One region of the Luteimonas notoginsengisoli genome, then DNA from elsewhere that is predicted to be linked to it. Evidence: riboswitches for the same ligand, from Rfam matches in the RefSeq annotation. Region 1 holds a riboswitch; the other holds the start of a gene.

What was found. Region 1 has a riboswitch for cobalamin ahead of btuB (TonB-dependent vitamin B12 receptor). Riboswitches for the same ligand answer to the same signal wherever they lie in the genome.
Region 2: another riboswitch for cobalamin. It lies ahead of ACFOM9_RS11050 (ribonucleoside-diphosphate reductase subunit alpha); the one in region 1 lies ahead of btuB (TonB-dependent vitamin B12 receptor).

What each region holds. Positions count from the first base shown of each region.
Region 1 covers NZ_JBHRYF010000008.1:122,796-126,201, reverse strand. Annotated here, with positions in the region: gene btuB (TonB-dependent vitamin B12 receptor) at 1-1,349, opposite strand, end outside; cobalamin riboswitch at 1,584-1,838, opposite strand; gene ACFOM9_RS08480 (TfoX/Sxy family protein) at 2,089-2,457, opposite strand; gene ACFOM9_RS08475 (GAF domain-containing protein) at 2,575-3,072, opposite strand; gene bioD (dethiobiotin synthase) at 3,184-3,406, shown strand, end outside.
Region 2 covers NZ_JBHRYF010000008.1:713,506-716,911, reverse strand. Annotated here, with positions in the region: gene ACFOM9_RS11055 (RNB domain-containing ribonuclease) at 1-823, opposite strand, end outside; cobalamin riboswitch at 915-1,211, shown strand; gene ACFOM9_RS11050 (ribonucleoside-diphosphate reductase subunit alpha) at 1,472-3,406, shown strand, end outside.

The DNA of each region.
Region 1 (3,406 bases):
TGTGCGTACTGGGCGACGCCGATGTTGTATCCCCTCGATTCCTCGGGACGCAGGTCCGGCTTTCCGAAGAACGGGTAATACAGGTCGTTGAAGGTCGGCGCCTTGAAACCGGTGGCGTAGTTGGCGGTGACGCGGTAGTTGTCCGCGAAGGCCATGCCCCAGCCGAGGCTGCCGGTGGTGTGGCTGCCAAACTGCTCGTTGTCGTCGTTGCGCACGCCGGCCTGCAGCCGATGGCTACCGAACTGGCCCTGGTATTCGACGAAGACACCGGTGTTGTCGCGGCGGGTGACGTCGAACGCGGTGTCGCTTTCGACCGCGTCGCGCTGCCAGTCGGCGCCGGCGCTGAGCAGCTGGCCCACGGCAAGCCCAAAATCCGCCTGCAGCGAAGCGGTCCTGCGGCTGGTGTCGAAGTTGCCGACGCGGAGGCTGCCGCTTTCGTCATCGAAGAAGTTCTCCGATCGGTCGTCGTTGCGACCCAGCTGCGCGGTGACGTCGATGCGCGCGGTCGGGGACCAGGCGAGCTTCGCGCCCAGCACCTGCTGCACGTTCTCGGCGACGTTGCCGCCGTACGGGCCGCCGTCGAACTCGTTGCGCGACTGCGCGCGAAGCGCGTTGGCCTGCAGCTCCAGCGAATCGGAGACGCGTACGCCGCCGCGCAGGTTGGCAGAGCTGTTGCGATAGCCGTCGCGGTCGGGTTCGTCGACGAAGCAGCCCTGGAACAAGCTGGCCGACCCGCGGCAGGCATTGATGCCGTCGGTGCGCTGGTACGCGACGTCGGCCCCGAACCAGCCGCGCTCGCTGCCGCCGCCGATGCCGCCGCTGGCTTCGCGCAGTCCATGGCTGCCCGTGCCCACGCGCAGTCGCGGCGCGAAGGCGCCCTCGTCGCGGCGGGTAAAGATCTGGATCACGCCACCGATCGCCTCCGAGCCGTACAGGCTCGAGCGCGGTCCGCGCACGATTTCGATGCGATCGATCTGGTCGACCGGAAGGTCCTGGAAGGCGGTGAGTCCGGCGGTGACCGAACCCACGCGCACGCCGTCGATCAGCACCAGCACCTGGTCCGATTCGGTGCCGCGCATGAACACGGTGCTGTTCTTGCCCAAGCCGCCCTGGTTGCCGATGTCGATGCCGGCGCGGCCGCGCAGCAGGTCGGTGAGGCTGCGCGCCTGGCTGCGCACGATCTCGTCGTGGTCGATGACCTGGGCCGGGAACAGGCTGTCGGCCAGCGCCACCTGCGTGCGGGTGGCGGTCACCACGACCTCGTCGAGGTCGGTGGCCGCTTCGGCATGCGCGAACGCCGGGAGGGACAGGATGCCGGCGATCACCAGCGCGAGGTTTCTGGACTGCATGGAACGCTTCTCCATTCGCGCGCACCCACGCACGCGAAACAGGGTGGAAGCACGCGCGGGATGCGCGGGCCCTTGCGAGGCCTGCGAGCGCAGCTGCAACGGCGTGCAGGCGGAGCTGGCGAAGCACTCGCATCCGCGTTGCGGGAGAAGGACGTTCGGCTGCGGGGTCGGGCGTGGGGCACGCGTCGGCATCGCCGCCGCGATGCCCTCCGCATCACAATCGGACAGGGTCGATGGACCCCTTGCTCCGTGGCCGGTCTCCGGACTGGCGAGTTGGGGTCGTTCGACTCCGGCCGCGGCGCCTTCCCGTGCGGCCCGATGCGGGCCTGGACAGTGGCGGATGCGTTGGCACGACTCGCTTACCGTTGCGGGGGCAGTGCCGGAATGGTCGTGGCGCGATGCGTGTGCGGCGCGCGGCGGACTTCACCGGCTTCCCGTTTCAACCCGTTGGCGTAGTGCCGCCGGGTCACCGCGAAGCGGGGGCGATTGTACGCCATGGCGATGCGGTTCGGCTCGGCATGCCTCTACAGGGCCAGTCCTGCAAATTGCAGGAGCGGCGGAAGCCGCGAGCTCTTGCTCCCTTCCCTGCGACGGCAGGGGAGGGTTGGGGAGGGGTGTCTTTTGGATCAGCGCGCATCGTGGGCACCCCCTCCCAGCCTCCCCCTGCCGTCGCAGGGGGAGGAGCAAAAAGCTCGCGGCTGAAGCCGCTCCTACTCGAGCGGCGTTACGTGCTTCGCTGTCAGTCGTCCACATCGTCGAACAGCTTCGGCGACGGCATGGCGTCGTCGGTCTGCATCATCGTCGTGGTCACCGGCGCGGCGGCGGGGCGGTTGCGCGGGGGTGGCAGCTCGGCGATGGCGGCTTCGGCCTGTTCGACCAGCTGCGTGCGGCGAGCGTCGGGCACTTCCTGCCAGTGGCAGTCGCACAGCGCCCCTTCCAGCGAATACAGCAGGTTGAGGCTCGGCTTGAAGCCCGCGCGCTTGACGCGCATGAAGGCTTCCACCGGCCCCGCGGCGGCGAGGTCCTCGGCCGTGCGCAGGCCCACCTGGCGCAGCCACGCCGCGCTCTTCGGGCCGATGTTGCGCATCTTCAGCGGTGGCGCGCTCACGTGCCGGCGCCCGCGCGCAGGGCGATGGCGCGCCGGTTCGACCTGCATGGAAGTTCATGGCCATGCCGCGTGGGTGTGGCGGTGTCCCGCCCGATCATGCGCAGCTTCATCGATTCCCTACCCCAGTGAACGCACGAAGATCCGTGCGATGTCTTCGATCCCCCTCTGATCGATAACGTCGAAGCGGTCCAGATCCGGACTGTCGAGGTCGAATACGCCCAACAGGACGTCCTTGCCGTCCGGGCCCGGCCGGAACAAGGGCACGACCAGCTCCGAGCGCGAGGCGGAATCGCAGGCGACATGGCCATCGAAGGCGTCGACGTCGGCGACGCGCTGGGTTTCGCCGCTGCGCGCGGCCGCGCCGCAGACGCCCTTGTCGAGCGGGATGCGAATGCACGCCGGCAGGCCCTGGAACGGTCCGACGACCAGTTCCCTGCCGTCGAAGAAATAGAAGCCGACCCAGTTGAGTCGCGGCAGGGCGTGGTAGACGAGCGCCGACAGGTTCGCGGCATTGGCGATCCGGTCGTGCTCGCCCGCCATCAGGGCCTGCGCCTGCTGGGCGAGCTGCGCGTACTGTTCCGGCTTGTCGCCGTTTAAACTGGAGGTCGTGAACATGGCCCGCAGTCTAGCAGTGGCGGCATTTCCCTCGCGGCCACGCGACGCGGGGGCGGCATGGTTCCCGCGCGCTGGCGCAGCGGCGATGCAGCGGGCGCGGGACGCGGACGCGTGAGCGCGCGCGGGGTATTCGTCACCGGCACCGACACCGACGCCGGCAAGACCACCGCCAGCGCCGCGCTGCTGCATGCACTGCGCGCGAGCGGACTGCGCGCGGTCGGCATGAAGCCCCTGGCCAGCGGCTGCACGCGCGACGCCGATGGCCGCTGGCGCAACGACGATGCGCTGGCGCTGCAGGCCGCCAGCATGCCGCGCCCCGACTACGACGACGTCA
Region 2 (3,406 bases), 590 kb from region 1:
TCGCGCGCGGATCGGCTTCGGGCAGGGTGCGCAGCAGGCCCACGCCGTGCGCCACCATCAGGTGCGCGGCGCCCATGCCGGTGAGCAGCGAGATCTGTTCGTTCCAGTCCTCGACCCGTTGGCGGGCGCGGAACTCCAGCTTCCAGCGCCCGTCCTCGACGCGTATTTCCTGCTCCGGCAGCGGCAGGCTGACGCCGCCGCGGCGCTGCTCGCGCTGCTTGCGCAGCTCGCCGATCTCGCGCAGCACCGCCCACATCGGGTCCGCGGTGCCAGCGTCGATGTCGGCCTGCACGCCGGCGTAGTCGAGCTTGGCGCGACTGCGCACGCGCGCGCGGCGCACGTCCACCGCGACGCCTTCGCCGGTGGCGTCGACATCGATCGTCCACAGCAGCGCCGGGCGCAATTGGCCGGGCAGCAGCGATGCGGCGTCCTCGGACAGGACTTTGGGATGCAGCGGGATCTTTTCGTCGGCGCCGTACAGGGTTTCGCCGCGGCGGTTGGCTTCCAGATCGATCGGGTCGCCGGCGACGACGAACGCGGCCACGTCGGCGATCGCGTAATGCACGCGGTAGCCGTCCCCGTTGCGCTCGACGAACATCGCCTGATCCAGATCCATTGCATCGGGCGGATCGATGGTGACCAGGGCGATGTCGCTGCGGTCCTCGCCGGGCAGACGCGGATGCGCGGCGGCCGCGGCGGCCGCCTGCTCGACCTCGGGCGGGAACGCGGAGGGCAGGCCCAGCTCGCGCTGGATGTCGGCCATGCCGCGCTCCAACAGCGGGTCCGGGCGCGCATGCAGGCGCAGTCGGCGGGATGTGGTCATCGGGGCTCGGCTTTCGATGCTGTCGGCATGCCCCGATTCTAGTCGGCAGAGTGCATGCACATTATTTTGTGTTGACCGTTCTTCGCAACCACACTATGTTGTGCCGGTCGGTTCCGATGGCTCGCGCCATCGGATGAAAAGGGAAGCCGGTTGGAATCCGGCACTGCCCCGCAGCGGTATGTGGAAACGACCGCCGTCACCAGCACTGGGATCGTGGATCCCGGGAAGCGACGGCCAGTAGGAGGGTCGGTCTTGCAGGAGCGGCTTCCGCCGCGAGCTTTTGTTTCGATGCCGGGATACCCGGCGAAGCTCGCGGCTGAAGCCGCTCCCACAACGGCCGGGGCCCGCGTCCACGAGTCCGAAGACCTGCCGACAGCCGCGCGCATGCACGCCGCGCGGTGCCGGCCGCGGAATCTCCGGGGGGAGATGGCTGGTGACGCAAGCCCGGCCTCGCCTGCGCGACGGTCGCGGCCGCTGCGACACCGCTTCCACACCCTTTGATGACGCCGCACGTTGCTGCAGCGCCCGGCGTTGCGAGCGGCATGCCGGGCGCGGTCGCTCGGTGACGCCTGTGGCGTCCCCGCGCGATGCGTTGCTTCGCCGCCTCCGCGGGAGAGGCGACGCAGTGCGTCATCCAGGAGCCACGACATGCACGACAACGTAGCGGCGGCCGTCGCAATCGACACGACCCGGGAAGAGGCAGCCTTCCTGCTTGCACCACCGCCGACCGCCACCGCGATGCGCGTCAACAAGCGCAACGGCGGCAGTGAGCCGGTCGACCTCAACAAGATCGTGCGCGCGGTTCAGCGCTGCGCCGACGGCCTGCACGCGGTCGACCCGATGCGCGTCGCGACGCGCACCATCTCAGGCCTGTACGACGGCGCAAGCACACGCGAGCTCGACGAACTGTCGATCCGCACCGCGGCGCTGCTGACCGCGGAGGAACCCGAATACGGCCAGCTGGCCGCGCGCCTGCTGGCCGGCGTCATCGGCAAGGAAGTCGCCGGCCAGGAAATCCACGCGTTCTCGCAATCGGTTGCGCGCGGCTTTGATGTCGGCCTGGTCAACGAGCGCCTGCTCGGCTTCGTGCAGGCCAACGCGCGCAAGCTCAACGACGCCGTCGACAACGGGCTCGACCGCCGGTTCGACTACTTCGGCCTGCGCACGCTGTACGACCGCTACCTGCTGCGGCATCCGCACACGCGCAAGGTGATCGAGACGCCGCAGCAGTTCTTCCTGCGCATCGCGTGTGCGCTGAGCGAGGACGTGCCGGAAGCGCTCGCGCTGTACGACCGATTGGGCAACCTCGACTACCTGCCCTCGTCGCCGACGCTGTTCAACGCGGGTACCACGCACGAGCAGCTGTCGTCATGCTTCCTGCTCGACTCGCCGCGCGACTCGCTGGAGTCGATCTACCAGAACTACGGCGAGATCGCGCAGCTGTCGAAGTTCAGCGGCGGCATTGGCGTGAGCTACACCCGCGTGCGTTCGCGCGGCGCGCTGATCCGGTCGACCAATGGCCATTCCAACGGCATCGTGCCGTGGCTCAAGACCCTGGATTCGTCGGTCGCGGCGGTCAACCAGGGCGGCAAGCGCAAGGGCGCGGCCTGCGTCTACCTGGAGCCGTGGCACGCCGACGTCGAGGAATTCCTCGAGTTGCGCGACAACACTGGCGACGACGCGCGCCGCACCCACAACCTCAACCTCGCCAACTGGATCCCGGACCTGTTCATGCGCCGGGTCGAGGCGGGCGCGTCGTGGTCGCTGTTCGACCCGGACAGGGTGCCGGAACTGCCCGACCTGTTCGGCGAGGCGTTCGAGCGCGCGTACGAACAGGCCGAGGCGCAGGGCAAGGCGGCAAGGACCCTCCCGGCGCGCGATCTCTACGCGCGGATGATGCGCACCCTGGCGCAGACCGGAAACGGCTGGATGACCTTCAAGGACGCCTGCAACCGCGCCGGCAACCAGACCGCCAGGCCCGGCAACGTGATCCACCTGTCGAACCTGTGCACCGAAATCCTCGAAGTCACGTCCGCCGAGGAATCCGCGGTCTGCAACCTGGGTTCGATCAACCTGTCGCACCATGTCGATGCGGACGGGCGCTTCGACTACGACAGGCTCGGCGAAACCGTGCGCCTCGCGGTGCGCCAGCTCGACCGGGTGATCGACCTGAACTTCTACCCGATCGAGTCCGCCCATCGCGGCAACCTGCGCTGGCGCCCGGTCGGCCTTGGCGTGATGGGCCTGCAGGACGTGTTCTTCAAGCTGCGGCTGCCGTTCGACGGCGAACAGGCGCGCGCCCTGTCGGCCAGGATCGCCGAAACCATCTACTACGTCGCGCTGGACACCTCGTGCGAGCTTGCCGTAGAGCGCGGCAGGCACCCGGCGTTCGACGATACCCGTGCGGCCCGTGGCGAGCTGCAGTTCGACGCGTGGAACGTGGTGCCGCAGGACGTGGCGCGCTGGGATGGGTTGCGCGACCGCATCCGCAAGGACGGCCTGCGCAACTCGCTGCTGGTCGCGATCGCGCCGACCGCGACCATCGCCTCGATCGCCGGCTGCTACGAATGCGTCGAGCCGCAG